DNA from 2 places in the Paenibacillus sp. FSL L8-0333 genome. Region 2 is predicted to be linked to the other one. Evidence: riboswitches for the same ligand, from Rfam matches in the RefSeq annotation. Region 2 holds a riboswitch; the other holds the start of a gene.

Region 1 (15,064 bases), 2.3 Mb from region 2:
ATTCAGCAGATCCGTTGGATGTATTATCTAAAGTTGGCGGACTGGAAATCGCTGGCTTGGCGGGACTGATTCTTGGTGCGGCTGCTAATCGGACACCTATCATTTTGGATGGTTTTATTTCGGGGGCGGCAGCGCTTGTGGCAAAAGCCCTTGCACCTGAATCCATCGCTTATATGATAGCCTCTCATGTATCAGGAGAACGGGGTCATAAGCTAATGCTAGAGCAGCTTGGACTTGAACCGCTGCTTAATCTCGGTCTGCGATTGGGTGAGGGAACAGGGGGAGTATTATGCCTTCATTTAATCGAGGCGATCTGCCGCATTTTGAGCGAAATGGCAACCTTTGAAAGTGCAGGCATCTCTGGAGCTGGTCAACGATGAGCATTCTTGTAACGGGAGGCGCACGTAGCGGTAAAAGTGGTTTTGCAGAAAAATTGATGCATTCACTGGCAGATCAGGCCTTCTATGTAGCAACCGGACAGGCTTTTGACGACGAAATGAAGGAACGGATTGCTCTGCATCAGCATCAACGAATGGAAAGTGGTTACGCTTGGGAGACGCTTGAGGAACCGTATGATTTACCAGATCTGCTAAAGCGATTATCGGGTGAAAAAGCGGTGCTCGTAGATTGTTTAACCTTATGGTTATCCAATGCATTATTGGCCGTGGAAGGTTTTGAAAATAGGCAAGAGCTTGTTGAGAGTGAGATAACAAGACTTGAAGACAGTGTGCGTTCTTTTCAAGGGACGCTTATTCTGGTCACTAATGAGGTTGGCGACGGGATTGTTCCGGAGTATGCGCTTGGCCGATTGTATCGTGATCTGGCGGGACGAATGAACGCCCTGATCGCTCGGCAATGCGAACAGGTCTTTCTAGTAACTGTTGGAATTCCGATTGAGCTTAAGAGCAGGGAGTATCGTTTATGAGGGAGCGTAGGGATGCGGCCGTAGCTGCCTTTCAGTTCTTATCCCGATTTCCTGTAAAAGGTGATCCGGGGTTCTCTCCTGAACTGCTGCGCCGCAGTGTGATCTTCTATCCCATGGTAGGCGCAGCAATTGGGCTGTGCGTAGCTGCTGGAGCAGCCCTGACGGGATTGCTTTTACCTGCTTGGCCAGCAGCAGTGATCACTCTGATTCTGTGGGTAAGCCTCACAGGCGGGTTGCATCTTGATGGCTGGATGGACAGCGCAGATGGTCTGCTCAGCTATCGGCCACGGGAGCGTGCCCTGGAGATTATGAAGGACAGCCGTGTGGGTGCGATGGGCGTACTCGCCTGCGTGCTGCTCCTGCTGTTTAAAGCTTCTTTGCTGGCAGCTCTAATCGAAGGCTACGCCTACTACGAGCTGCCGCTGCTCTTGGTACCAGCGGTCTGGAGCCGCTGGTATATGGTGCGGGCAATGGTGCGTTATCCCATTGCCCGTGGAGACGAGGGGCTGGCCGCGAACTTCGCCGGCCTAGCTTCCTCGCATGAGCGGCGCGCGCTGGCAGTCGCCGCGCTGCTCTCGCTGGCCGCCGCCGCTGCGCCACTGGCGCTCGGCGCTGGCTTAGCCGCGTGGCCGCTGCATCTGGCGGCAGCTCTGCTGCTGCCGGTCGCGGCTTTGGCCTGCGGCACCGCAGCTGCGCGGCGGATCAGCAGCCGGCTCGGCGGGCTCACCGGCGACGTGTACGGCGCGCTGAACGAGCTGCTGGAGGTTGTGCTGCTGCTAGTGTTATTGCTGCTCCAGTACAATTTAATGTAAGCTCCACGGATGAACCTTGAGTAGTTTGCTGTAGGTAGCTCTACGGGTGAACCTTGAGTAATTTGCTGTAGGTAGCACCACGGATGAACCTTGAGTACAATTTGTTATGAGTAACCTTTGCGTTTTTAGGAGATTGACAGGGAAGAGGGATGACATGTTATTTGCCATTCTGCTATTTATAATTGCTGGCCTTGCTGAGATCGGTGGCGGATATTTAGTGTGGTTATGGTTGAGAGAATCAAGGCCACTTTGGTACGGCTTAGTGGGGTCCTTGATTCTGATAGCGTATGGGATTATCCCTACGTTGCAGAAATTCCCTTCCTTCGGCAGAGTGTATGCGGCTTACGGCGGGGTGTTTATCGTGCTCGCGGTCTTATGGGGATGGCTTGTAGACAAGAAGACACCAGACGTATATGACTGGGTCGGAGCAGGTATTTGTGTGATCGGTGTATCGGTCATCCTCTGGGCACCGCGACACTAAGTTGAGTGATGTTTGCTTAGCCATAAAAGCTGAATGAAAGCTGAGTAACCTAGTTTTTACTGAGTGAGTAACTTGGCTTCGGACTCAGGGGACCTTATTTGCGAAAAAAGGGTTATTTTGGAGCGTTTTCGGACACCAGAGGCGCTATTTGAACAAAAAAGGCTGAGTCTGGGTTGATTATGAGGCCATAGCGTCTCTCGAGTCCGAAAAAGCCTCCAAATGGTAGTTTTTCGAGTAATAGCGGCATCTGAGTCCGCAAGCCAGCAGCAAATAGCGTGCTGAGGTCTAAGTGAGAGCTTCGCGCAAGCTAGTGCATGTAGCTGATTCTATTGCTGTAGGTAGCATCCACGGAGGAACTTTGAGTAACTTGCTGTAGGTAGCATCCACGGAGGAACTTTGAGTAATTTGCTGTAGGTAGCATCCACGGAGGAACTTAGAGTAATTAGCTGTAGGTAGCATCCACGGAGGAACTTTGAGTAATTTGCTGTAGGTAGCACCACGGATGAACTTAGAGTAATTTGCAGTAGGTAGCATCCATGGAGGAACCTTGAGTAACTTGGCTCCGGACTCAGGAGACCTTATTTGCGAAAAAAGGGTTATTTTGGAGCGTTTTCAGACACCAGAGGCGCTATTTGAACAAAAAAGGCTGAGTCTGGGTTGATTATGAGGCAATAGCATCTCTCGAGTCCGAAAAAGCCTCCAAATGGCATTTTTTCGAGTAATAGCGGCATCTGAGTCCGCAAGCCAGCAGCAAATGGCGTGATGAGTCTAAGCGAGAGCTTCGCGCAAGCCTAGCGCAAGCCTAGCGCATGCACCCTGAGTCTAAGCGAGAGCTCCGCGCAAGCCTAGCGCATGCAGCCGAGTCTAAACGAGACCTCAGCAAGCGCTAGCGAGCCATAAACTAAAAACCCCCCTTCAACACTTTCGTGTGAACGGGGGTTTTTAGTTTACAAGCGTTAAATCTTAAATTGCTGCACAGCTTCTTGGAGTTTCTTGGCTTGCTCATACAGATGTTTTACGGTTTCTGCATGGCCTTCCAGTTCGACGCGCTGCCGCTCTGAGTTAGCAGCGAGTGTGTCCGCACTTTCTTGCGATCTTGATGTAATTTGTGCAGTTTCTTCGACGGAAGCACTGACTTCTTCTGTACTTGCCGAGATTTGCTGTGTAGCCGCAGATACGGATTGGATGCTGTGATTGATGCTTTGGATAAGGATCAAGAGGTGATTAAAGGCATCACCTGCTTCTGCTACCTTGCCGACTCCAGAGGCAACCTCAGAATTCACGTGGTTCATCTCAGTAACGGAGCGGCTCATATCTTCCTGAAGGCCAAGTAGGAAGTCACGGATCTGTTCGTTTGCGTTACGGGATTGTTCAGACAGCTTGCGTACTTCTCCGGCAACAACAGCAAAGCCGCGTCCATGCTCTCCTGCGCGTGCAGCTTCGATTGAAGCATTCAGCGACAGCATTTGGATCTGTTTCGTAATTTCAGTAATGCTGTGAACGACTTCTCCGATCATTACTGAACGCTCATTCATGATTTGTAACTGATCCAGCGACTGTAGGGAAGCACGTTCAACCTGGCGCATTTGCAGCACAGCGCTTTGAGCAATTTCATTACCGCCACTTGCTTCAGCGGAAGCCTCACTGATTTGCTCCGTGACTTCATTCGCTGCTGAGGCAATACTTTGAATGCCTAAATTGATTTCTTCCATTGCTCTCGAGTTATCTGATGCACTGCTAGCGATAGTCGTACTACCTTTGCCGATTTCTACTACCGATGAGCTGGAGTGTTCTGCCATATCATTGAGAACCTCAACACGTTCTTTTAAAGAGTTGGAATCTGCAACGACAGTATTAGAGGTTACCAGTACATGTCCGATCATTTCTTTCAGGCGTTGGGTCATCGCTTGGAAGCTTACGGACAACTGTGCAACTTCGTCATTTCCTTTAATTGATAATTCTTCGGTGAAATCTCCCTCTGCGAGCCGGGCACTATAAGCTGCCAGTTTTGAGATTGGACGTGTTATACGCACACTCATAAACCATGCACCAGTTAGGCCGATGATCAACGTCAGAAGTGTGATGCCGGCACTTGTCCATAGAATGCTGTCTGTTTTTTCTTGAATGAAGCTTACGTCACTGCTTACACCGATGATCATCGTACTTCCGGGAATACCGATATAAGCTGTTTTATGTATACCATGCGCGTCGCTATATGTATCGCTTAGTCCAGTTTTTCCTTTAGAGGCTTGTTGCATTGCAGAGGATACGGTGACACTTTCTGCCCGTTGCAATTTTGCATCGTGATCTGCGGATAGAATCTCAGCTTCTTTCCCTTTCAGATTGACCAGAAAAATGGTTTCCACTCCATGTTGTTTCCTCTTATCCTGAAAATAGAACTCAAGATTGGTGGCAGATTGTTCGTTCTTATTTAGCGTTTGCTGGGCGTGCATTACGTTGAGATTCTTATATACGTCCTGAGCAGCGGCAGTAAGGATTTTGTTAATCTGTGGCATAACATAGCTGTTGAAGATATTGATGGAGATAAAGTAGAAGCTGGTGCTTAACAAAAGAGACGTGAGCAACAGAACAACAAATAATAAACGCGTGAATTTGCGACTGATCGAATGCTTGATACGAAACATATCGTTCTCTCCTTTTTTTATGGACGGTGAGGTCATTTCTTTTTTTGGTCTTCACTAGATACTCCATGCCAACTGCTGGAAATTGGCGACCCGAGATATATTCCATAGTTATGTCATATTTCTACTAAATGGATCGGGAATAAGGTGTTTGATACTATTCTATAGAATTAACCTCTGGATGAATAGTGAAAGTTTTGTCCTATAGAGCATTTTTTTCTGAAAAAAATGAATTATTGCTGACTATTTTAGATAATTGTCGAAAAAAAAGAACTGGAACTACCAATTTCATATAAAAATATTATTTTTATGGATTGTTAAGCGCTATTGTGATAGAGTATTAATGTTTTGTTCCAAAAATTTAATAATGTAAGCCGCGGTTCGTAACCATCCCGCGTAAACAAAACTAGGAGGAGTTTCAGTAATATGTTTAATTTGTTGTGGGGAGTTTTATTTGTTATTGTCAATTTTGCCTTTTTTCTACTCTGTTACCGCCTGTTCGGGAAAAGTGGAATGTATGCCTGGGTAGGTATTGCTACTGTAATTGCTAACATTCAGGTAGCTAAGACGATTGCTATGCCATTTGATATTGTGATGACACTCGGAAATACGATGTATGTCACTTTGTATATGACCAGCGATTTGCTTAATGAGAAGTACGGAAGAGCGGAAGCACGTAAAGCGGTCTGGTTTGGTTTCTTCACCTTGCTTATGACTACAGTCATTATGCAGATGGTACTAGTATTTAAGCCACAGGAGACCGATATCGCTCAGTCTTCTTTGGAGACGATTTTTGGGCTGATGCCTCGACTAGCTTTGGGTAGTCTTACTGCTTACTTCATTAGTCAGTTCCTAGATGTTCGGTTGTACTCTTGGATTCGTAAATATTACAGCACCTCAAGTCAGCTGTGGATTCGTTCCAACGGCAGTACGATGATTAGCTCCTTTGTGGATACACTTATCTTCTGCACCATTGCGTTTGCGGGCTTGTATGACTGGAATGTATGGCTTGAAATTTTGCTTACAACTTATCTAGCGAAGTTCTTACTAACCGCAGTAAGCACACCTATCTTATATATCGCCCGAACCTTTACTTTTTCTGAAGAGGGTACACCATCGACCGTTCAAAAGAAGGACTAAACAACAATACAGCCAGCGCGTACCGATCATAATCGATGCGTGCTGGCTATTTTTTTAGTTGTAAGATGGACTTAATAGTTACATGAAAATGTGTACATAAAAATAATATAAAGCTAAAATAAGCTATCATAGCAATTCTAGCGGGTTAGTTTAACAGGAGCGCCTGCGATGGCGCTTAACACATATACTTTAGTCTGGGCTGGACTTGCGGGGCAGTCCGATTGAAGAAAATGTATATAATTGGTAGTCACAGAAATTACGAACAGGTGTGATCAAGGATGAATCTAGTAGTTCCTATACTGCGTCATGCAGCACAGCAGCCCGACAGCATTGCCTTAACCCATGACCAAGCAAGTCATACCTATGCCACATTAGTAAAAACGATGCGGAGAATCGCGAATGGCTTACAGCAAAAGGGTCTGAGGCATGACAAAGTCGCGATTTTATCTACGAATCGTATTGAATTTGTTGAGGTTTTCTTGGGGGCGATTTATGCGGGCTGTGTTCCCATCCCCTTAGATCCCAAATGGAGTGCTAATGAACTGCAGGTTATTATAGAGCAGTGCCAGCCGACAATGATTTTTGCCGAGCCGGAAGCCGCAAAGAATCTGGTCTTCAAGGATCAAGCGATCCCAACATTGACCTTCTCAAATGAACGAACAGGTTCCTATGATCAGTGGCTGGCTGCCCTGAAGCCGGAGGCTGAGTTGGATGAGACGAATGAATTATTATTTATTGGCTTTACTTCAGGCACAACCGGGTTGCCCAAAGGTTATATGCGTACCCATTTATCATGGTTAAAAAGCTTTGAGGTCTCGAATATTGCTTTTGAATTGGACGCTATGAAGGATGTTTTGGCACCAGGTCCATTTGTGCATTCCCTATCCTTATTCGCCGCAATGCAGAGTCTATATTGTGGAGCAACCTTTCATATCACACAAAAATTTAGTGCCACGCAGGTGTTAGAGCTGTGCCGGCAAATTCCGGGCGTGGTGCTGTTCGTCGTACCAACAATGATCGAATCCATGATGTTGCAGGCTGTACCTGGGCAGATACAGATGGATGCGATTATTAGCTCAGGTGCAAAGTGGTCGGAGTTGTCCAAGAAAAGGGGCATGGAAGTGTTTGGTGGAGCGCGTCTTTATGAATCCTACGGTTCTTCAGAAGCGAGCTATATTAGTTATTTGGATGTTCTGACCGAGCATAATCCGACCTCTGTAGGCAAACCTTATCCCGGGGTGCAAATTTCCATTCGTGATGACCAGTTCCGGGAAGTCCCTCCTGGGGAGATTGGGCAGCTATATGTGCGTAGTGATATGATATTTTTAGGCTACCATCAATTGCCGAATGAGACAGCAGCAGCTTTTAGAGAGGGATGGCTTGTTTTAGAAGACTATGTTTATCAGGATGAAGCTGGTTATTTATATATGGCGGGACGTTTGAAGAATAAAATCATATCCGGAGGGCTGAACGTTTATCCGGAAGAAATAGAGAGGGTGCTGGAGTTTCTTCCGGAAATAGATGAAGTGATGGTGCTTGGCGTGCCTGACGATTACTGGGGAGAACAGCTGATAGCCCTCGTGAAGTGGAGCGGAGAGCAGCATTTATCTGTCGACGAAATTAAGAATTATTGCCGCCAGTATTTAGCGAGCTACAAAGCGCCGAAGCAGCTGCTAACCCTGGATGAATTTATCTATACAAGCAGTGGCAAAATTGCCCGGCAAGCGATGAAAGACTATGTGAAAAGAGCGATGGTATGATAGAAGCAGTAATTGTCATGGCAAAACGTACACCGATTGGCAGAATGGGTGGCTTATTAAGTACACTTGAGCCGGAAGCATTACTGGCGCCGCTTATTCAGCATATTGTAGCCGAAACGAACTTGCCTAAAAAACTGATCGATGATGTCATTATTGGGAATGTTGTGGGCCCAGGAGGTAATATTGCCCGGGTAGCTGCGCTTGAAGCGGGGCTGCCTGTTTCGGTTCCGGGAGTCACCGTGGATCGTCAGTGCGGATCTGGGATAGAGGCAATTAATATAGCAGCAAGACTGATTCAAAGCGGCGCTGGTGAGATTTATTTAGCGGGTGGTGTCGAAAGTACGAGCCGTGCTCCATGGAAAATGGCTAAACCACAGACGTTAATGGGGGTTCCACAGCTATATACCCGTGCACATTTTACGCCTAGCTCTTACGGTGATCCGGATATGGGAATTGCTGCAGAGAATGTAGCTAGGAAATACGGGATTTCTCGAGAAGAGCAGGATCAATATGCCTTAAAAAGCCATCAAAAGGCGGTTCATGCTCAGCAAAGTGACCGGTTTCAGCAGGAGATAGTACCTCTTCAGGTAGAGGGGCAGTGGGTGAACACCGACGAATGTCCTCGGGCAAATACGAGTCTGGACAAGCTGCAAAAGCTGCCGCCAATTTTTGAAGAAAAGGGTACCGTCACTGCTGGAAATGCCTGTCCTATTAATGATGGCGCAGCGCTTCTATTAATGATGTCTCGGGAGAAATGCCAGCAGCTTAAGCTGAAGCCTATTTTACGGGTCGTGGATGCGCAAGCTGCGGGTGTAGATCCGAACTATTTAGGGATAGGGCCTGTACCAGCTGTGCAAAAGGTGTTAAAACGCCAAAAGCTTACCGTTGCCGATTTAGATATCGTAGAGTTTAACGAGGCTTTTGCTTCACAAGTATTGGCTTCACTGAATGAGCTTCAAATTCCACAGGAAAAGGTCAATCTTGGCGGGGGGGCATTAGCAATAGGCCATCCATACGGAGCTTCCGGGGCTATTTTAATGACTCGGTTATGTGCTGAAATGCAAAATGCTCCTTACCAACGAGGGCTTGCTACTCTGGGAATCGGCGGCGGGATAGGTCTGGCAACACTCGTGGAGGTTATAGAATGAACAGTGTCCGACATCAGATCCATATGACTGCTGAATGGATTTCGGACTACGCACAGAGTATTGAAGCACCCTTGCAGACGATAAATGGAAAGCTGATCGCTCCTACGACGATGCCTATTATTTTCTGGCAAGACTTCGATATTCCTTGGTTAATCATCGGTGAACCCTTGCTTCACGGCACTCAGAAATTTTCATATCAGGCTCCGATTACGGCGGGGATGATTTTGGATTGTGAATTAGCGTTAACGGGCGAGGTGCAAAAAGAAGGAAGACAGGGTAAACTGACTTTTTACACACATACGCTGGTTTGTAGGTGTGAGGGTGAGCTTATAGTCACCGCAGAAACGGTGTTAATTCGGGTAGGTGATGATCATGATAAAAAAGTGCATAACTGCTGAGGCACTCCGGCAATATGCAGCTGCTTCCCAAGATTTGGCGCCTATACATCTAGATGCAGAGGCCGCAGCTAAGGCTGGTTTGGAGCGACCCATCGCACATGGGATGTATCTTATGGGATTAGCTCAATCCTTGTATATTGCTGAGCACCCTACACAGTGGATCACTCAATATGATATGAAATTTCATAAGCCTATAGAGGTCGATAGTGTCGTGATTTTTGATTTTGCAGCTGACGACTGCTTTGTGAAAGTGATCCTTACAACAGAAGCTGGCGATGTTATTGCTGCGGGAGCTTTTGCAGTGAAAGAGGTGTAGTGATGAATAGAGTAGCCTTAATTACTGGTGCAACAAGAGGGATCGGACGTAGTATTGCCATGCAGCTTGGCAAGTCAGGTTATATAGTGGTTGTAAATGGTACGAAACAAGTCTTAATTGATGAGGTTGTGCGCGAGATCCGCCAGGCAGGCGGAGAGGCGCTAGGGTACGCTGCTAATGTAGCCGATCCAGTCGCAGTCACTGCCATGGTAGATGAGGTCATTGCCCGATACGGTCGTATCGAGGTGTTGATAGCTAACGCGGGGATTTTGCAGGATCAGAAATGTCAGCGTATGACGGATGAACAGTGGAAGACTGTTCTGGATGTGCATTTAAATGGCACCTATTATAGCATTCAACGAGTATTACCACATATGCGTGAGACAGGTGGGGATATCCTGTTGATGACCTCTGCTGCTGGACTAGCAGGTTCCGTGGGTCAGGTGAATTATAGTGCAGCCAAGGCTGGAATACTCGGCATGATGTGGACGCTCGCAGCAGAGCTGAAACGTGACCAGATTAGGGTCAATGCGATTTCTCCAGCGGCGTTAACGGATATGACCAGACCTATAATTGACCATCTGAGGGAAAAACATGCCAGTCGGAATGAACCTTTGCCTGACTTTTGGAGAATAGGTGACCCGGAGGCTATTGCTTCCTTCGTGACTGCATTATTGAGGGAGTCCGACGCGGATTTAACCGGTGAAATCTTTGCTGTGAATGGATCAAAAGTGACAAAATGGGAGAAGCCTGCACCTGCATTTTCCGAGAACAGCATTGAGGCATTTTTTGCTGCTTGGCACCTTCAAAAGGGGAGTGAATAAATGCTTACCTTCGATCAAGTTTGTTTTTATTATAAAAAGGGACAACCTCTCCTGGAGGATATTAGCTTTACGATAGAAGCAGGGGAGTTTGTGGCGATAGTTGGCGCGAATGGTTCTGGCAAATCCACTATTGCAAAGCTCATGGACGGACTGCTGCTGCCACGAAAAGGGGCTGTACAATTTAAGAGCTTGGACACGGCAAAACCAACGGATCTTGCGGAGATCCATCAGCAAATCGGTTTTGTTTTTCAGAATCCAGAGGATCAGTTTATCACCACAACCGTTATGGATGAGGTGCTTTTTGGTTTGGAGAATATCCGTGTGCCGAGGGAGGAAATGCGCAGCCGATTGGATCATGCCTTGCAGGCCGTTCAAATGGAGGATTATCTGGAGGCTATGCCACATCAGTTATCTGGAGGTCAAAAGCAACGTGTCGCTATCGCAGCTATATTGGCGATGCGCCCGCAAGTCATTATTTTTGATGAGGCTACCTCAATGCTTGATCCTCAGGGAAGACAGCAGGTTCTTTCCATCATGCAAGAGCTGCATCGTCAAGGCCTGACCCTTATTCATATCACCCACCATATGGAGGAAGTGCTTGCAGCAGAACGCGTATTGCTCCTGCACCAAGGACGACTTGAGTTTGACGGCGATCCACTAACTTTTTTTGAAACCATGCCTGTTGCGGACTATCAATTACATCTGCCCTTCGCAGTGCGTGTACATACATTGCTCCATTCAGCAGCACCGCTAACAGCCGATTGGAAGGGGATAATTCGATCACAATGGTCTACCAATTAAAAAATCTAAGTGTGAACTATGCCGATCATGTGGCTTTGCACAATATAAACTGCACTATTCCTGAGGGCAAATGGATTTCTATTATCGGTCCAACAGGCGCAGGAAAGTCTACCTTTGTCAAAGTGCTGAAGGGCTTGATTCCCACCGTAAAAGGAGACTATTGGATTAATCAGCAGCCTGCCAGCAGAGATGCCAAAGGGCGCTTAAAGGTTGTCCCTGAGTTGGGTTTCGTTTTTCAATATCCGGAGCATCAGCTATTCGAAACAACGGTGTATAAGGAGCTTGCTTTTGCTCTGAATCAACAGGGCGCTTCACGTCAGCAAATTACAGAGGCGATTGAAACGATTTTGCCACAAGTGGGTTTGCCTGAGGGAATTCTCCCCTTAAATCCATTCCAGTTAAGCGGTGGTGAAAAGCGCCGTGTAGCTATTGCCTCTGTACTGATGACAAATCCGAAGCTGCTGATTTTGGATGAACCGACAGCGGGTCTCGATCCTGCTAGCCAAGTGTCTTTGCTGAAGCTACTAAAGGAATGGCAGCAACAAGACAATCACACGATCCTCTTCGTTTCGCATCAGATGGATGATGTTGCCGAATACTCGGATGAGGTCATTGTTTTTCATGAAGGTCAGTTAAAAGGGCATCATGATATCAGAACATTGTTTCTGGAAAAGGAAGAATTACTGCTGGAACTTGGACTATCCTTGCCTGAACCCGTACAGCTCTTGAAGCTAATGGAGGAATTATCTGACCAGAAGATTGAAGTTGCCAGCTGTAAAGAGCAGGATATCCTCGAAGCGATTTTGCCGATTTGGCATTCGAGGGGGCAAGAGCATGGCTGATTCCGTATTAGTCGGTCAATATGTGGAGACACATTCGATTTTTCATCGTTTAGATCCTCGTACAAAGCTTGTAAGTATCGTGATACTCATGCTTAGCTTTATGATGCTTGGAACGGGGATTAGTTATGTTGTTGCAACCTTTTTTGTACTGGGAATGTTGTTACTGTCGAAAGTTCCTGTGCATTTTTTTTGGCGAGGGCTGCGGCCGGTATTATTTATTTTATTGTTTACTTTTGTTTACAATGCCGTGTTCACCAAAGGGACGGTTCTCTGGTCATGGGTTTTTATCGAGGTGACTGAAGAGGGACTGCGAACAGGATTACGTTTTGTATGGCGTATTATATTGCTCATCTTGTTAGCCTCAGTTCTAACCTTAACTACTAAGCCGCTGGACTTAGCTTATGGTCTGGAAAAGCTGCTTGCCCCTCTATCCAAATTGGGGGTACCCGTAGAACAGTTCTCTTTAATGATAGTGATTGCGATCCGTTTTATCCCTACCCTCAAGGAGGAGCTTGATCGTATCTTTCTCGCACAAAAGGCTAGAGGTTATGATCTTACAGTATTGTCACTGCCTAAACGGATATACGCGTACATTCCGATCATTATTCCTCTGCTCTTCACAACGATTCAACGTGCTGAACAGCTGAGCTATGCAATTGATGCGCGTGCTTATGGTAATGGTAAAGGAAGGACTTCTTTTAAAAGACTGCAATTTCAGCAGATAGATTATCTGGCAGGGGGAGTTGCCCTTTTATTTGCCGTGATTCTGCTTTGCTTAAAGATAGGAAAGGTGTAGATGAAGATGAAATGGAACACCCGTATTACGGAGTTATTGCACATAGAATATCCTATTATTCAAGGAGGACTTGCTTATTTAGGTTATGCAGACCTCGCGGCTGCGGTTTCAAATAGCGGTGGACTGGGTCAGGTCACAGCAATGAGTCTTCCGGATGCTGAGGCCTTACGTGCAGAAATACGGCGGGTACGAACACTAACAGACAAGCCATTTGGTGTTAATTTTGCTATCGGCATGCATGGGATTGGTTATGAAGACCGGGTGCAGGTCGCCATCGACGAGCAGGTTCCCGTGGTGAGCCTCACTGGAGGGAATCCAGCCCCTATACTGGAAATGTTACTGCCCACCGATATTAAAACGCTCGTGCTCGTCTCCTCACGCAGACAAGCCCAAAAGGCCGAACAATTAGGCGCTTCTGCAGTTATTGTTGTTGGGCAAGAGGGCGGGGGTCACTTAGGGCGTGACGATGTTGGAACCATGGTGCTCGTTCCTCAAGTGGTCGATGCGGTTAATATCCCTGTGATTGCTTCAGGAGGGATCGGAGATGGCCGTGGATGGATGGCTGCTCATGCGCTTGGGGCTGAGGGAATCGAAATGGGCACTCGTTTCGTTGCTACAGTGGAATGTGTGCACGCGGCTGTTTCTTATAAAAAAGCTTTAGTAGAAAGCTCAGAGTCGGATACGGTTGTAATCAAACGTTCTATTGGAGCACCCGCACGAGTGTTGCGTAGTGACTACATTGATCAAATTCTTGAAATCGAGCGCGTGACACCGACCTATGAAGCATTAAAAGAATATATCAGTGGTGCAGCCAACAAGCGCTGGATTTATGATGGTATCAAAGAAGAGGGCATCGGCTGGGCAGGTCAAGTAACAGGAATGATCCAAGATATACCTACAGTCGCGGAGCTGGTCGGCAGGATGGTTAAAGAGGCTGGGTCGATTCGCGGGATGTGGGGAACACAGGTTTAAATAAAAACAAACACAGAGCGGTGATTCTCTCATTATTGGAGGAATCGCTGCTCTGTGTTTTTGACCGTGGCTTGTAATTCTTTTCTACAAATGAAGAATAGTCAGTTCCTTAGGGAAGCTTGTTAAGGTCTCTGCGCCTTCAGCTGTAATAATCAGATCATCTTCGATACGCACACCCGCTAGTCCAGGCACATAAATTCCTGGCTCAACGGTGAACACATTGCCGATCTCGATAATGTCATCGTTCTGTCCGTGAAGTGATGGATATTCATGAACATCCATACCCAGTCCGTGTCCGACACGGTGCAAGAAATATTCCCCGAATCCAGCTTCCTCAATTACATCACGTGCAGCTTTGTCGACTGAGCCGAAAGGTGCTCCAGGATTGGAGGCAGCGATCCCAGCTTCGTTGGCAGCCAGCACAGTGTTATAAATAGTGATTAGCTTGTCGTCCACGGATTCAATTGCAAAGGTACGTGTAATATCAGAAGCATAACCATCGGCATACACCCCGATATCAAACATCAGGAAATCGCCTGGTTGAATGACCCGGTTGCCAGGAACACCGTGAGGTAGGGCAGTTTTCGGACCAGAAAGCACCATAGTGTCGAAGGAAGGACCGGAAGCGCCAACCTTTTTCATTAGATATTCTAGCTCCGCTACTAGATCGTTTTCTGTAACGCCTGTTTTTACGTGGGTAAGAACGCGGCGCAAGGCTTCCTCAACTAGCTCAGCGGCATGTTTCATGCGCTTAACTTCATCCGGGGTCTTTTTGGAGCGCATGCTGCGCAGCAATGGACCAATATCACTAAACCGTTCAGCTGGAACAGCAGCGGTTAGGTGTTCAAAACGGGCTACTGAGAAATGTTCCTTCTCTATGCCAAGAGTTCCAAGCTTGCTGCTGCCGAAACAATCTTTAAGCAGGTTATAGGGATTATCAGTGTCACTGTGAGTTAGGATTTTGGTGACCGAAGAAGCCGCTTGAGCCGCTTCTGCATCCAATGCAGGCAGAATGAGCATAGGCTCTTCTCCGCGTATCAGCAGCAGACCCAGAAAACGTTCATGCGGATCGCTGGCGAAGCCGGTTAAGTAGTAGACATGCTTGGGATCTGTTACGAGCAGGGCATCCAGGCCTTCGCCCGCCATTTGCTGCTCTAGGCTTGTCAGAGCATTATTCATAGTTGGTGTTCCCCTTTCAACTTCACGA
Region 2 (15,064 bases):
GCATTGTGGTTGCGATTATTGGCGCACCTTACTTTTTATATTTACTCGCCAAGTCTAAAGCGTAAATTAGTTCATACTTAGGAGCATAGCTCCATAAAACTTTTAAGGGAGTTGTAGATCATGTCAGAACGTTTGAATACAGAAGAATTAAGTATTGGGTATGCAGAGGCTACTATAGTTAAAGGATTGAACTTGTCTATCCCTACGGGAAAAATCACTGCACTAGTAGGTGCTAACGGCTCCGGTAAATCTACAATCCTCAAAACGATGGCCCGGATTATGAAGCCGAAGAGTGGCACCGTAATGCTGGACGGCAAATCGATCCATAACTTTTCAACTAAAGAGGTTGCTAGGCAGCTAGCGATTCTACCGCAGAACCCAACGGCTCCTGACGGTCTGACGGTATCTGAGCTGGTCAGCTACGGTCGTTTCCCTCATCAGAAGGGATTTGGCACGATGACCGCTGAGGATCGCAACATCATCTCCAACGCCATCTCTGTTACGGGCATGGAATCTTTTCATGATCGCCCTATTGACCGTCTCTCAGGTGGACAACGTCAACGCGCATGGATCGCTATGGCGTTAGCTCAAGAAACAGATATTTTATTCCTTGACGAGCCTACAACCTTCCTAGATATGGCGCATCAGCTCGAAGTTCTTCAGCTATTGCAAAAGCTGAATGAGGAAGAAGGTCGTACCATCATCATGGTCGTGCATGATTTGAATCATGCTACTCGTTATGCGCAGCATATGGTAGCGATTAAGTCCGGTACTGTGGTTAGCGAAGGCTCACCTACTGAGGTTATGACACCAGATGTATTGCGGGAAGTGTTTGGAATTGAAGCGGATATCGTTCCGGATCCACGTACGGGTGTGCCACTGTGTCTTCCTTACGAGCTTGCTGCCTATAAAGCTGTGTAATTATCATCTAAAATCATACAACGAACAGGCTCCCGTCATTGACAAGGGAGCCTGTTCGTTGTTACAGTTGTGGTTGCCTACAATTTCATAATAACTCTTTAAAATAGATCAAGGACCATCATTTATACATGGTTAAAGGAGCATGAAAACATGAATATTGACAAAATTCAAGATGACCTAGAGCAGCTAATGACTGCAGGAAAAGTGAAAAGTCATGAGAATTTAAAAGATCACGTGTACACTAAAATGGGCGGCAAAGCTGATATTTTGGCTGCACCAGCTACTTATGATGAAATTCAAAAGATCGTTACATATGCAGAACAAAATGGGATAACCCTTACGGTACTTGGGAATGGCTCCAATGTGATTATCCGTGATGGAGGTGTACGTGGGATCGTTCTGCAAACGGCAGGACTGACCGAAATGGGGATTCGCGACAATCTCTTATATGCGCAATGTGGTGCCAAAATAATTGATGTTTCCAGATATGCACTTGATAAGGAGCTTACGGGTCTTGAGTTCGCCTGTGGCATTCCAGGAACAGTTGGTGGAGCGCTCTATATGAACGCAGGTGCTTATGGCGGTGAGATCAAAGATGTCCTGCATAGTGCACTAGCTATAAATAAGAACGGGCAATTGGTAACTCTGCAAGGTGATGAGCTGCAATGGGGTTACAGAAAAAGCGTGTTCGCAAGCGGTGAGTACATTGTACTTGAGGCCAAATTTGCTATGACTTCCGGTGATGTTTTAACGATCAAGGCAAAAATGGATGAACTAACTTATTTACGTGAATCGAAGCAACCGCTTGAGTATCCATCCTGTGGGAGTGTATTTAAGCGGCCTCCAGGCCGTTTTGCAGGTCAGTTAATTCAAGAGAGCGGCTTACAGGGTACAAGAATCGGCGGTGCTGAGGTATCCAAGAAGCATGCGGGATTTATTGTGAATGCAGATAATGCAACAGCCAGTGATTACATCGGGCTAATCCACCATGTAAGAGCGACTGTGAAGGATAAATTCGGTGTAGAGCTGGAAACTGAAGTGGAGATCATTGGAGAAGAATAAATGATAAGCAAAAAGAGCCCGCAATCGCTGTGGGCTCTTTTTGCTTATCATAATCATGTTCGTTTAATCTACTGAAAGGGTGTAATTAGCTCTGTCCGTAGTTATTTCTGCCTTGCGGTCGGCTAAGTCTACGATTTGAAGACCTTCAACAGCTAAATCATAAGTGGATTGTGGCAGGGATACCAGTTCACCATCGGCGTTAAGTGTGCTGCCGAAACCTCTTAATATCAGTGCACTTCCAAGATATTCATCAATAACATCGTCTGCACTCCGGAAATCTACGGACTCTAAATTGAAATGAACTTTATCCAAATCACGAAGTTCTTTCTTTTCAATAGCGATTGTTTCATTCAAATGATTGTTAAGCCAATCCATAAGCTGCTGTATACTTTGTTCCATAAAATGCTCCCACCCTTAGCTCGAAGATTATTATGAATAAGTTACCCTTTTCTTAGGATTTGAATCCTTTTTTTTGCCGCATCTTAATTAACCATATGAATAATTCATGTCATTAAAAAGAAATCCACAATCAAATTGGCATTGGTTTTGAGCTTCCTAATCTCTACATACGCAGGTCTATCCACGTTAATCTGGAGTGATTTGCTGATCTGTATAAGGTAACAGTAAAGAGTAGAACTTGTCAGGAGCGGGCTACCCATGGTATAGTTCAAGACGCAATATGCTTTATGCTTTAAGAAGAAGTCTGCACTAAAGTTGTGCAGGAGAGGTTCGCGAACTCCCTCTATAAAAAACTAAGAATATATTAAACAGTACAAGCGGTTGCTGTCCTTTATCCGGACGTTGCTTCCGTTTCTTCTTAGTGGAGCCAAGTTTTCGAAATCTCGTTCTTCTTTCCATTACCGGCCAAGGCCGAAGGAAAAGAGAGGGGTTTTTTGTCGTGTCAGAAGGAAGATTGAAAGAGGAAATGCAAGAAGTTACTTTGCTTGGTAATCAGGGAACACAGTACAAGTTTGGTTATGATCCAGACATTCTGGAGGTGTTTGATAACAAACATCCCGGACGTGATTATTTTGTTAAATTCAACTGCCCTGAGTTCACTAGCTTGTGTCCTGTAACGGGTCAGCCGGATTTTGCCACGCTGTATATTTCGTATATTCCTGAACAAAAAATGGTGGAATCCAAATCATTAAAGCTGTATCTGTTTAGCTTCCGCAACCATGGTGACTTTCATGAGGACTGTGTCAACATTATTATGAATGATCTGATCTCATTGATGGATCCGCGTTACATTGAGGTATGGGGCAAGTTCACTCCGCGCGGAGGCATTTCAATTGATCCTTATTGCAACTATGGAAGACCGGGTACGAAGTATGAGGCGATGGCGGAACACCGCTTAATCAATCACGACCTCTATCCAGAAAAAGTGGACAACCGCTAAATTCCAACTTGTGATAAGGAGAGATTCATATGAACAAAAAAGCACTCGTCGTATTCAGCGGCGGACAAGATAGCACCACTTGCCTGGTTTGGGCATTGCAGCAGTATGAGGAAGTGCAGGTAGTTACCTTCAACTATAATCAACGTCATGCGGCTGAAATCGAAGTTGCAACAGAGATAGCAGCTAAGTTTAATGTAAAACAGCATATTCTTGATCTGGGGCTGCTTAATCAGCTGGCACCCAATGCTCTTACCCGTCAGGATATTGATATCGTGGCTGGGGAAGGGGATGAGCTTCCAAGTACTTTCGTCGATGGACGAAATCTGTTGTTTTTATCTTTTGCCGCAATATTAGCTAAACAACTGGGGTACTCCCATATCGTCACTGGGGTTTGCCAAACGGACTTTAGCGGTTACCCGGACTGCCGTGATGTTTTTGTGAAATCATTGAATGTTACGCTGAACTTATCTATGGACTATGAGTTTGCGATCCACACTCCCCTAATGTGGCTGGATAAAAAAGAAACGTGGAAAATGGCAGATCAACTGGGGTATTTTGATTATGTTCGCGAACACACACTGACCTGTTACAACGGTATTATTGGCAGTGGCTGCGGTACTTGTCCAGCCTGTCTATTGCGTCAGCGTGGTCTTGAGCAATATGAGGCGGAGAGAATGGAGGCCGGCTCTTAATGCTTAACGAGGTTTCAGTCTGCAAAATATTTACGTTCGATGCGGCACACCAGTTAGTGGGACACAAAGGGAAATGCAGCAATCTGCACGGACATACTTATAAGCTCGAAGTAGTGCTTAAGGGCAAACCTATGGCCGCGGAAGGCCACTCGGATGAAGGCTTCGTCATTGATTTCAGCGATATCAAAATGACAGTACAACAAAGCCTTGTAGATCGTTTAGATCACGCTTTTCTTGCTATGGGAAATGAACCTGTGTTAGAGACGTTAACGAATACGGGCTCCAAAGTAGCCTTATTGTCTTTCCGCACCACAGTGGAGAATATGTCTTCATATATTGCCTACAAGCTTAAGCAAGCAGGATTGCCTTTATACTCGGTAAAGCTATGGGAGACTCCAACCTCTTGGGCAGAGGTGCTGGCTGAAGATGTTCCGGATGAAGGGCCATCCTACCGTTTGTATGGAGGCTGTGACTGTGAGTAAGATTCCTGTAACTGAAATGTTCGGTCCAACTATTCAAGGCGAAGGTGCGGTAATTGGAGTGAAGACGATGTTTGTCCGCACCTATGGCTGCGATTATCGCTGCGGCTGGTGTGACTCCGCTTTTACTTGGGATGGTACGGCTAAGAATAAGGTTCGCATGATGGAAGCAGAAGAAATCATAAATGAATTATTGGCGTTAGCTGGAGATAATTTCGACTGTGTTACGATTTCAGGCGGTAATCCTGCCTTGATTGGTGAAGGAATGGGTACCTTCATCAACCTGCTTCATGAGCGTGGAATAAAAGCAGCGATAGAAACTCAGGGGAGTAAATGGCAGGATTGGTTCAATGACGTGGATGTGCTGACAATCAGTCCTAAACCTCCAAGCTCAGGAATGACAACGAATTGGGAAATGCTAGATAACATCATGAGTAAGATGGAGAAACTGGGTCGTTCTACGCATAGCTTGAAGGTCGTAGTGTTTGATGATAAGGATTTTGATTATGCGAAAAACGTTCACCAGCGATATCCGAATGTGCAGCTCTTTCTGCAGCCTGGTAATGATGATGTCACGGAAGAGGGCAACATTTCTGCTCGACTTCTGGGAAGGCTGGAGTGGTTGTTTAATAAAGTAATCGTGGATTCGGATATGAACAAGGTTCGTGTACTTCCACAGCTGCATGCATTGATCTGGCATAATAAGCGTGGCAAATAAAAGATTGATGAAATCGTCCGGGTATCTGCTTACAGATGCTCGGTTTTTATTTTTAACATTTGTAACTTCTAGTAGGTAGATAGTCTGTCCCAGTTTCTGGTATGATTTTGAAAAAAGCTCTTGGAGGTTATTCATTTGGAACAATCAACAGCATTATTAATTATCGATGTTCAAGAAGCCATGTTCTCCTATGAACTAAAGCTGTACGATGAAGAGGGTGTGATGGACAGGATTGTCTCCCTTCAGCAAAAAGCTCGATTAGCAGGTACTCCTATTGTGTATATTCAACATACCGAAGATGAGGAGTACACAAAAGGTACACCCACTTGGCAGATCAGTCACCGCATCACACCGCAGGAAGGCGAAGTTATCGTTGAGAAGCCTACTTGGGATGCTTTTCACCGAACGGAATTGCAAGATGAACTCCAAAAGCTCGGGATCACGAATCTGGTGATCTGTGGGATGCAAAGTGAATTCTGTCTGGATACGACAATAAGACGCGCATACAGCATGGGATATAAAAGTGTACTGGTTTCAGATGCTCATAGCACCTTTGATAATGGGGTTCTGAGTAGTAGGGAGATCGTTAAGCATCATAATGCGATAATTGGAGGTAGATTCGCCCAGTTACGAGCTGAAAGCGAGGTTCAGTTCTAGATGAATACACCCCAGGCTGCCATGAAGCCTATTCAGCGTTCTCGCCTTAGATTGTTTGCTGGCAAACGATATTTTATTTGGAAAAGATATTTGAAATGGTACACTGGACGAAGCAAAATAGCGAAGCAGCGTACGGATGAAACATTATCTTATGCAGCTATGACTCATGCTACCCCGTTATTAAGAAGTCTTCGGAATGTAGATATGCTGCTTCAATACAATAAAATTACTAACTTACGGCTGGCAATTGCGAAGCTGGATGGACTTGTTGTGCAGCCGGGGGAGACTTTTTCCTACTGGAGAAGTATTGGTAAGCCCACTAAACGAAAAGGGTATCTGGAGGGTATGGTGCTGCATTATGGTGGTTTTCATTCCGGGGTTGGAGGAGGCTTATGCCAGTTGTCTAATCTGATCTATTGGATGGCACTGCACACACCACTTACCGTTATGGAACGGCATCGTCACAGCTATGATGTATTTCCAGATGAACAACGTACACAACCTTTTGGAAGCGGGGCGACCTGTTCTTATAACTATTTGGATCTTCAATTGAAAAATAACACCGCTCAAACGTATCAACTAAAGCTCTGGCTGGACGATAGCCATTTACACGGGGAATGGAGATGCAATGAGCAGGCGCTTTATGATTATGAAGTATACGAAAGTGATCATAGGATTAGTCTAGAGCCTTGGGGCGGATATATACGCAGTAATAAGATCAGTCGAAAAGTATATACCCGATCTGGAGATCTAATTGGAGATGAAGCTGTAACTGATAATTACGCACTGATGATGTATTCTCCGCTTCTTCATGGATAAGAGGTTAGGGCTTAGGGATATAACATAGAAAGGTATGATCGTTATATCTCTAGACCATCTCCAAAGGAGCGGATTAACAGCATGAAAGCACTAACCTACCAAGGGAAGAAAAAAGTGGAAGTTAAAGAAGTAGCTGATCCGAAGCTTGAGAAAAAAGATGACATTCTTGTTCGGATTACCACTACGGCGATTTGTGGCTCGGATCTGCACATTTATAACGGAGAAATTCCAGGTATGCATGATGATTATGTTATTGGTCATGAGCCGATGGGGATTGTTGAGGAAGTGGGACCTGACGTAACTAGAGTCAAAAAAGGTGACCGAGTCATCGTCCCCTTTAATGTCGCCTGTGGGCAGTGTTTTTTCTGCCAGCATGAGATGGAGAGCCAATGCGACAATGCTAATGACGCCAAGGACACAGGCGGTTATCTTGGTTATTCCGATACTTATGGCGGTTTTGCTGGCGGACAAGCTGAATTGCTGCGGGTACCTTATGGTAATTTTGGGCCTTTTGTAGTTCCGGAGGATGCAGAAATGGAAGATGAGAAAATTCTTTTCTTATCTGATATTGTGCCTACTGCTTGGTGGGGAGTAGAAAGCGGGGGAGTGAAGCCGGGAGATACGGTCATTGTTCTCGGCTGCGGGCCCGTGGGACTGCTAACTCAAAAGTTTGCCTGGATCAAAGGAGCCTCTAGAGTCATTGCTGTTGACCATATCGGCTACCGATTGCAACATGCGAAGTTGACCAATAATGTTGAAGTTTATAACTTCGAAGAGATCAAGGACATTGGGGCTCATTTGAAGGAGATCACTCATGGGGGCGCAGATGTGGTTATTGACTGTGTGGGTCTAGATGCCAAAATATCTGCCTTGGAGAAAGTGGAAACGGTTCTGAAGCTGCAAGGGGGCTCGCTCAGTGCATTCAGAATGGCCGCGGATATCGTACGTAAATTCGGAACCATCCAGCTTGTAGGGGTCTATGGACTTAATTACAATATGTTCCCGCTGGGTCAGCTATTTGAACGAAACATCACATTAAAGATGGGACAAGCGCCGGTGATTCACTATATGCCGTTGCTGTATAAGATGATTAAAGAAAATAAATTTGATCCTACAGATATCATTACGCATCGCCTGCCAATTAGTAAAGCGGAGCATGGCTATGACGTTTTTAGTGAGAAAAAAGAAGATTGCATCAAGGTTGTTCTGAAGCCCTAGCCTTTTAAGAAGCATGAGCTTTCGTCAGAAATGACATTGCTTGTGCTTTTTTTAGTGAAATCTTATGAAAAAAGATGCATTTTTTCACGGTCTGCGTTAAATTAACATAAGTGACTTAAGATATTGAAAGGACGCGTAACATGTGAAACTTAAAAAACCGCCACTTCCGATTCCACTATTAATGTTGATAGGGATTGTGGCCATCTCTTTTTCCGCCATTTTTATTAAATGGTCTGATGCACCTGCATCTATACAAGGCATGTACAGATTATTATTTACCTCACTGCTGATGCTGCCTTTTGCAAGACCCTATAGTGGAGCTGCTTTTGCTCTAAGTAAAAAAGACTGGCTAATGCTCATCCTTTCAGGCGCAATGCTTGCGCTGCATTTTTTGCTATGGATGGGATCATTAAAGTATACTTCGGTAGCTAGTTCAACAATGATCATGGCGCTGGAGCCTGTATTTATTATGCTGGGTGTTTATTTTTTGTATAAGGAAAAGACAGCTCTGTCTGCTATTCTAGGGCTTGGCATTGCAATTGGCGGTGTCGTGTTTATCGGCTGGGGTGATATTGGAATCTCTGCAGATAATCTTAAAGGTGATCTATTATCGGTCGGAGGCACTGTCGCGGTAGCTGTACATATGCTGATCGGTCAAAAGCTAGTGGTGCGCATGCCCTCTTATTTATATAGCTTGATTGTCTTCTTGTCAGCCGCTGGCGTGTTCGCCGTATACAATCTGTTCATGGGGATTTCCTTTTTTAATTATCCGGCCAAGGAATGGGGAATCTTTGTATTGTTAGCAGTGGTGCCAACGGTGTTTGGCCATATTTTGTTTAATTGGTTACTACAATATGTATCTGCGACTACGGTTTCAATGAACATTTTAGGAGAACCAGTGGGTGCCAGTATCTTAGCGTATTTACTCTTGGGTGAACAGCTAACAACCTTACAATGGGCAGGTGGGCTGCTCGTTATGATTGGACTCGCAGTATATTTGTACGCGGGAAGAAGGAAAACTATCCGGATGGCTGATGCCATTCAGAATGCTTCATAACAGATATTTTACACATAAAGGGGTAGCAATGGATGGAAGAGCAGAATCAATATTCAAATAATCAGGCAGAAAAAAACGCTGTGCCAACAAGCGAAGAACTATGGAACGAAGATACTTATACCGCTTGGGTAACTCGGTTTGGTACACCGTCAGAAGCAGCTGCAAAATTAATAAAGGAACCAAGTGCAAAGCTTTACCCGCTCCTTTCTTTTTTTGGAGAGGTGAAGGGGAAGAAAATGATGAATTTAATGGGCTCAAACGGAATGAAGGCCGTGGCACTCTCATTACTAGGTGCGGAAGTAACGGTTGCTGACTTCTCGGAAGCCAATGCGCGATATGCGGCTGATCTTGCCCAAGAAGCAGGGGTACCACTAACCTATATCGTCTCAGATATTCTTAAGCTGCCAGAAGACGTCCTTGATGGTTCATATGACATCGTCTTCGCGGAGTTAGGAATTGTTCATTACTTTACCAACCTTACACTATTCATGGAAACAGCTCGCCGATTGCTTTCTCCTGGAGGCGTATTTGTACTCCGCGATTTTCATCCGGTAACGACCAAGCTTATTTCCTCGAAGGGATCTACTGCGAAGGTACGCAAACACAAAGTAAACGGAGATTATTTTGACTCATCATTGGAAGAGAAGAAGGTATCCTATTCCAAGTATTTGCCTTCCACAGGTACACCAGCAGGTGAACAAGAGCATAGTGTTGTGTATTGGCGCCGCTGGACACTCGGAGAAATTGTAACCGCTGCAGCTAATAGCGGACTAGTGATCCGCCAATTAGTAGAAGAACCTAATCTATCTTCCGACGTGTATGATAAGGGAATTCCTAAGACCTTCACATTGGTGGCTGGAAATGGCGCAAGCCTGTAAGAGGGATCGCTGACATGTGATTTTTTAGGATATAACATTTGTGCTGAACTGAGGTGCTCTCGGTTCAGTTTTTTTGTGTGTAAAACATAAAATTTTAAACTTTTTTACGGAGATTATTCCATTACAATGGCAACTTATAGGGAATACAATGATTTTACATTCCGGATTGTAAGCGATTACTTTAAGGGTTAATGCATTCTCAAAGAATTTGAGGTGGATATCAAAATGAACGAAGTGTTGCTTCGTATGGAGGGAATCAACAAGTTTTTCCCAGGTGTTCATGCTTTGAATGAATGTCAATTTGAGCTGAAGCGTGGAGAAGTTCATGCGTTAGTAGGAGAAAATGGCGCTGGCAAGTCTACCCTTATGAAGATTGCGACAGGTGTCTATTCCAAGGATGCTGGTCAAATGTGGTACAAGGGAAATGAAGTGCAAATTGTTAATACCCGTGAAGCACAGGAGCTTGGAATTAGTATCATCCATCAGGAATTGAATTTAATGCCTCATCTTACGGTCGCCCAGAACATTTACATTGGACGAGAGCCGCGAAAAGCTCTGAAATGGTTCGTTGATGATTTAGAGATAAACCGAAAAGTTCAGGTTTTGTTTGATCAAATGAATCTGAAGCTGGATCCCAGAGTTTTGGTATCAGATCTGACCGTTGCTAATCAGCAAATGGTTGAAATCGCTAAAGCCTTGTCTTTCCAAGCCGAGGTATTGATCATGGATGAACCAACCGCCGCGTTAACAGATACAGAAATTAACGAGTTATTTCGAATGATTGAGCAGCTACGAGATAAAGGTGTGGGAATTATTTATATCTCTCACCGCATGGATGAATTGAAGCGAATTACAGACCGCATTACAGTTATGCGCGATGGTTGTTATGTAGATACCGTTCGTACCGATTCAATAACGATTGATCAGATCATCAGCATGATGGTTGGACGTGAATTATATCAAACGTCGAAACCAACGATTGCGAAACAGACTCAGCAAGTTGTCTTAGAAGTTCGGAATCTTTCTAGAGGGCATGCGTTCAAGGATATTAGCTTTCATCTGTATAAAGGTGAGATTTTGGGCTTCGCTGGTTTAATGGGAGCTGGACGTACCGAGGTTGTTCGTGCCGTATTTGGTGCCGATCCCATCGATGAGGGTGAAATTATGCTCCATGGAAAATCGGTTCGTATACGTCAGCCACATCAAGCGGTACAGCATGGTATTGGGTATTTGTCCGAAGACCGTAAACGTTTCGGACTGCTTGTGGATATGGATATCAGCATGAATAATGCGATTGCCTCCTTTTATAAATTCCGTAATTCATTTGGCTGGATGAAGGAGCGGGAGATGCGAAGCTCAGCGGAGCAGCATGTTGAAGCGCTAGCCACCAAAACTCCAAGTGTAGGTCAAAAGGTTAAGTTTCTGTCCGGGGGTAATCAGCAGAAAGTGGTCATCGGCAAGTGGTTGACGAGAGACTGTGATGTACTCATCTTCGATGAGCCCACAAGAGGTATTGATGTAGGCGCGAAAAGTGAAATTTATAAGCTGCTGGATCAGCTTGCGAGTCAAGGGAAGGCGATCATTATCATTTCTTCAGATCTTCCTGAGATTCTAAGAATGAGCCATCGGATTATCATTATGTGTGAAGGGCGTATAACAGGAGAACTCCCCGCAGAAGAAGCATCGCAGGAGGCGATTATGAAATATGCGACGAAACGTTCATAACTGTTCAAGAGTTAACCGGAGGTGTCAGGACTATGAAGATCGCGGATAAAGAGATTAGTCAGCCAGCGGGTATGAAGCAAACGGGAGGGCAATCCGGATTCAAACAAAAATTATTGGCATTTGCAAGTCTGATCATATTGGTCATCGTATTCTCTTTATCCTCCAGTAACTTTTTTCAATTCTCAAATCTTGTCGGAATTCTAGTTTCTACAGCTGTAATCGGAGTATTAGCGCTTGGAGCTACCTTTGTTATTATAACGGGTGGCATCGACCTCGCTCTGGGTACTGTAATGACATTCTCATCTGTTATGGTTGGAGTCATTATTACCTTCTGGGGTCTGCCCGTCCCGTTAGGCATTGTAGGTGGGATTCTGGCTGGAGCACTGTGCGGCTTCATCAGCGGTTTGATGGTGGCGAAGATGAACATCCCACCCTTCATCGCCACTCTGGCGATTATGATGGTCACCAAAGGCTTGTCGCTTGTCATCACAGGAGCCAAACCCATTTATTTCAACGATGATCCGATCTTTGCCAAGATCGCCATGGGTAAAATGATCCCCGGTATACCCAACACCATCGTTATCTTCTTATTACTCGGTATGATCGCAAGCATAATCTTGTCTAAGACGATTATTGGGCGTTACAACTTCGCACTTGGCAGTAATGAAGAAGCTACTCGCTTATCAGGTGTGAACACAGTCAAATGGAAGATTATTATCTATTCCATTACAGGGATCTTTAGCGGAATCGCAGGTATCCTGATGGCATCACGTTTGAATTCAGCACAGCCATCACTGGGCACCGGTTATGAACTAGAGGCTATTGCGGCAGTGGTCATTGGCGGGACTTCCTTAAGTGGAGGTGTAGGTTCTATTCTAGGCACGATTATTGGCGCACTGATTATGAGTGTGTTGACGAATGGCTTGCAGATTATGTCTGTTGCTCAGGAATGGCGGACGGTCATTGTCGGTGTTGTAATCATCATTGCGGTTTACGCTGATATTCTACGCCGCCGTAAGCAATGAACTTGGTATGATCTCCATCCGGAGTGATATACAAAGCAAATGACGAGGGGGAAGATTCAAATGAAACTGCGTCGTAGAGGGTTTATCATGCTTGCCTGTCTGTTATTAGTTACTACATTGCTGAGTGCATGTAACAACAATGATAGTAACAAGAGTGCATCCGGTTCAGACAAACCATACATTCCAGTCATATCAAAAGGGTTCCAGCATCAATTCTGGCAAGCGGTAAAGCAAGGAGCGGAGAAAGCTGCTAAGGAGTTTGATGTTGAGATTACCTTCGAAGGTCCAGAAAATGAGAGTCAGGTGGATAAACAAATTGAGATGCTGCAAACAGCTCTCGACAAGAAGCCAGCAGCAATTGCGCTAGCCGCACTAGACAGCAAGTCTGCGATTCCTTATCTAGAAAAGGCAAAGGAAAATAAGATTCCGGTCATCGGCTTCGACTCTGGTGTAGACAGTGATATCCCTGTAGCAACAGCAGCGACTAACAATAAAGCAGCAGCTGCTTTGGCCGCAGATAAAATGGCTGAACTGATTGGCAAGAAAGGTAAAGTGGGCCTTGTCATACATGACCAAACGAGCAGCACAGGGCAACAGCGTCGCGATGGCTTCTTGGAACAAATGAAAGCAAAATATCCGGATATTCAAGTGTTAGAGCCGCAATATGGGGGTGGAGATCAGTTAAAGTCCACAGACCTTGCGAAAGCGATGATGCAGGCAAATCCGGATCTGAAAGGAATCTATGGCTCTAACGAAGGTTCTGCTGTAGGTGTGGCTAATGCAGTAAATGAATTGCAAATGAATGGTAAGATCGTAGTCGTCGGCTTTGACTCTGGCAAGCAGTTGATGGATGCTATCCGCAGTGGTGTTGTGGCTGGCGCTGTTACACAAGACCCCATTGGTATTGGCTATCAAGCTGTGAAGGCAGCTGTGCAAGCGATTAAAGGGGAAGCGGTTGAAAAGAACATCGACACGGGGTTCCACTGGTATGATAAAAACAATATGGATTCCGATGAGATCAAACCTCTACTATACGAATAGAGTTTAATAATAGAGGTTGCCTCACGCAGGCGGCCTCTATTATGCTTATGCTGATAAGTTTAAAGTTGTGGAGGTGTTGGATGTATAAGATAATTCTGGTTGATGATGAAGATGAGGTTCGCGAAGGGATCAAACAGAAGATCACATGGAGTAAATATGGGTTTGAGCTAGTTGGTGATTTCGATAATGGCCGAGATGCGCTGGAAGCGATCGAGCAGCATCGGCCTGACGTAATTATTACTGATATTTGTATGCCTTTTATGGATGGACTGGGATTGGCCAGAGCTGTGATGGATAGGTACCGGGATATGAAGGTCATTATCGTCACTGGATATGAAGACTTCGAATATGCGAAGCAGGCGATAACGCTAAAGGTGACTGAGTACTTATTAAAACCGATTAATGCACGTGAGTTTGCTGAATTTCTAAGTAAGATGAAGCAGGATTTAGATGAAGAGCATTTACAAAAAGCGAATTTAGTTAAGCTTCGTATGCAACTTAATCAGAGTCTTCCATTGCTGCGGGAACGATTCTTGGAGCAGCTGGTAACTACTCGAATGAAAAGCGAAGAAATCGAGAATAAATTGAGTTATTTTCATATTCAGTTGCAGGGTCAAGTGTACCTTGCGCTCGTTATAGATATAGAACTGGAGAAACGAAGCCAGAACATAACTTTCGATGCAGAGCTACTGCGTTTCGGCGCCTTTAACATTGTTCAAGAGCAGCTGGAGAAAGAGCAAGACGGAGTGGTATTCCAGACGAGAGATGGAAAAATCGCTGCGATATTATCCGGCAATTCAGAGGCGTTAGAAGTAGCAACGCAGCTTCTCGCAGAGCAAGTCCAGAGTAGCTTAAATAAATATTTGAAGCTGTCATCAACCATAGGCATCGGTAGAAAATATAATACTGTACAACAAATTCCACTATCCTTCCAAGAAGCGGTCTCCTCCATAGAATATCGTTACCTTTTAGGCATAAATAAAGTTATCTCCATACAGGATCTTGAGTTTGGCAAGGGATTGGATCAGGCGCATTTCACCTCATGGGAAAAGCAATTCATATCCGCTTTAAAGACAGGTAAAGCTTCAGCTGTATCGGAAATTCTGTTGAAGTGGTTTCAGGAGCTTAAAAGTAATACCTCCTCTATAGAAGGTTGCCGTAGCAGCATCTATCAGCTGCTGGTTTCTTTGATGAACTATGTAGTCGACATCGGCTTCCCAAATACAGTAGTTGTTTCGCATAATATGTTTGCAGAGGTTGCTGCGCTTAAGACTTTAGATGAAGCTAGAAATTATTTGGAGAGGACTTGCCATGAGCTGATACTTAAACTATCGGCACAGAGAACAACGGTTCGGACTTCTCAGATGCAAGCC

The links. A riboswitch is a leader RNA that binds a small molecule or an ion and turns the genes downstream of it on or off. The one in region 2 is predicted to bind preQ1.
Region 1: linked by a shared signal. The riboswitch ahead of NYE72_RS06120 (queuosine precursor transporter) and the one ahead of queF (preQ(1) synthase) in region 2 are both predicted to bind preQ1.

Annotation. Positions count from the first base shown of each region.
Region 1 covers NZ_CP150186.1:1,389,939-1,405,002, forward strand. Annotated here, with positions in the region: gene cobT (nicotinate-nucleotide--dimethylbenzimidazole phosphoribosyltransferase) at 1-380, shown strand, start outside; gene cobU (bifunctional adenosylcobinamide kinase/adenosylcobinamide-phosphate guanylyltransferase) at 377-925, shown strand; gene cobS (adenosylcobinamide-GDP ribazoletransferase) at 922-1,737, shown strand; gene NYE72_RS06110 (YnfA family protein) at 1,892-2,218, shown strand; gene NYE72_RS06115 (methyl-accepting chemotaxis protein) at 3,175-4,863, opposite strand; PreQ1 riboswitch class I at 5,231-5,276, shown strand; gene NYE72_RS06120 (queuosine precursor transporter) at 5,287-6,000, shown strand; gene NYE72_RS06125 (AMP-binding protein) at 6,279-7,760, shown strand; gene NYE72_RS06130 (thiolase family protein) at 7,757-8,908, shown strand; gene NYE72_RS06135 (MaoC family dehydratase N-terminal domain-containing protein) at 8,905-9,306, shown strand; gene NYE72_RS06140 (MaoC family dehydratase) at 9,281-9,622, shown strand; gene NYE72_RS06145 (SDR family NAD(P)-dependent oxidoreductase) at 9,625-10,446, shown strand; gene NYE72_RS06150 (energy-coupling factor transporter ATPase) at 10,447-11,247, shown strand; gene NYE72_RS06155 (ATP-binding cassette domain-containing protein) at 11,232-12,089, shown strand; gene NYE72_RS06160 (energy-coupling factor transporter transmembrane component T) at 12,082-12,885, shown strand; gene NYE72_RS06165 (nitronate monooxygenase family protein) at 12,892-13,857, shown strand; gene NYE72_RS06170 (Xaa-Pro peptidase family protein) at 13,942-15,036, opposite strand.
Region 2 covers NZ_CP150186.1:3,697,445-3,712,508, reverse strand. Annotated here, with positions in the region: gene NYE72_RS16535 (iron ABC transporter permease) at 1-65, shown strand, start outside; gene NYE72_RS16530 (ABC transporter ATP-binding protein) at 121-921, shown strand; gene murB (UDP-N-acetylmuramate dehydrogenase) at 1,072-1,983, shown strand; gene NYE72_RS16520 (hypothetical protein) at 2,047-2,382, opposite strand; PreQ1 riboswitch class I at 2,702-2,745, shown strand; gene queF (preQ(1) synthase) at 2,909-3,382, shown strand; gene queC (7-cyano-7-deazaguanine synthase QueC) at 3,412-4,074, shown strand; gene NYE72_RS16505 (6-carboxytetrahydropterin synthase) at 4,074-4,556, shown strand; gene queE (7-carboxy-7-deazaguanine synthase QueE) at 4,549-5,271, shown strand; gene NYE72_RS16495 (cysteine hydrolase family protein) at 5,407-5,928, shown strand; gene NYE72_RS16490 (VanW family protein) at 5,929-6,747, shown strand; gene NYE72_RS16485 (zinc-dependent alcohol dehydrogenase) at 6,829-7,965, shown strand; gene NYE72_RS16480 (DMT family transporter) at 8,108-9,022, shown strand; gene NYE72_RS16475 (class I SAM-dependent methyltransferase) at 9,055-9,900, shown strand; gene NYE72_RS16470 (sugar ABC transporter ATP-binding protein) at 10,126-11,625, shown strand; gene NYE72_RS16465 (ABC transporter permease) at 11,697-12,650, shown strand; gene NYE72_RS16460 (ABC transporter substrate-binding protein) at 12,711-13,691, shown strand; gene NYE72_RS16455 (response regulator) at 13,772-15,064, shown strand, end outside.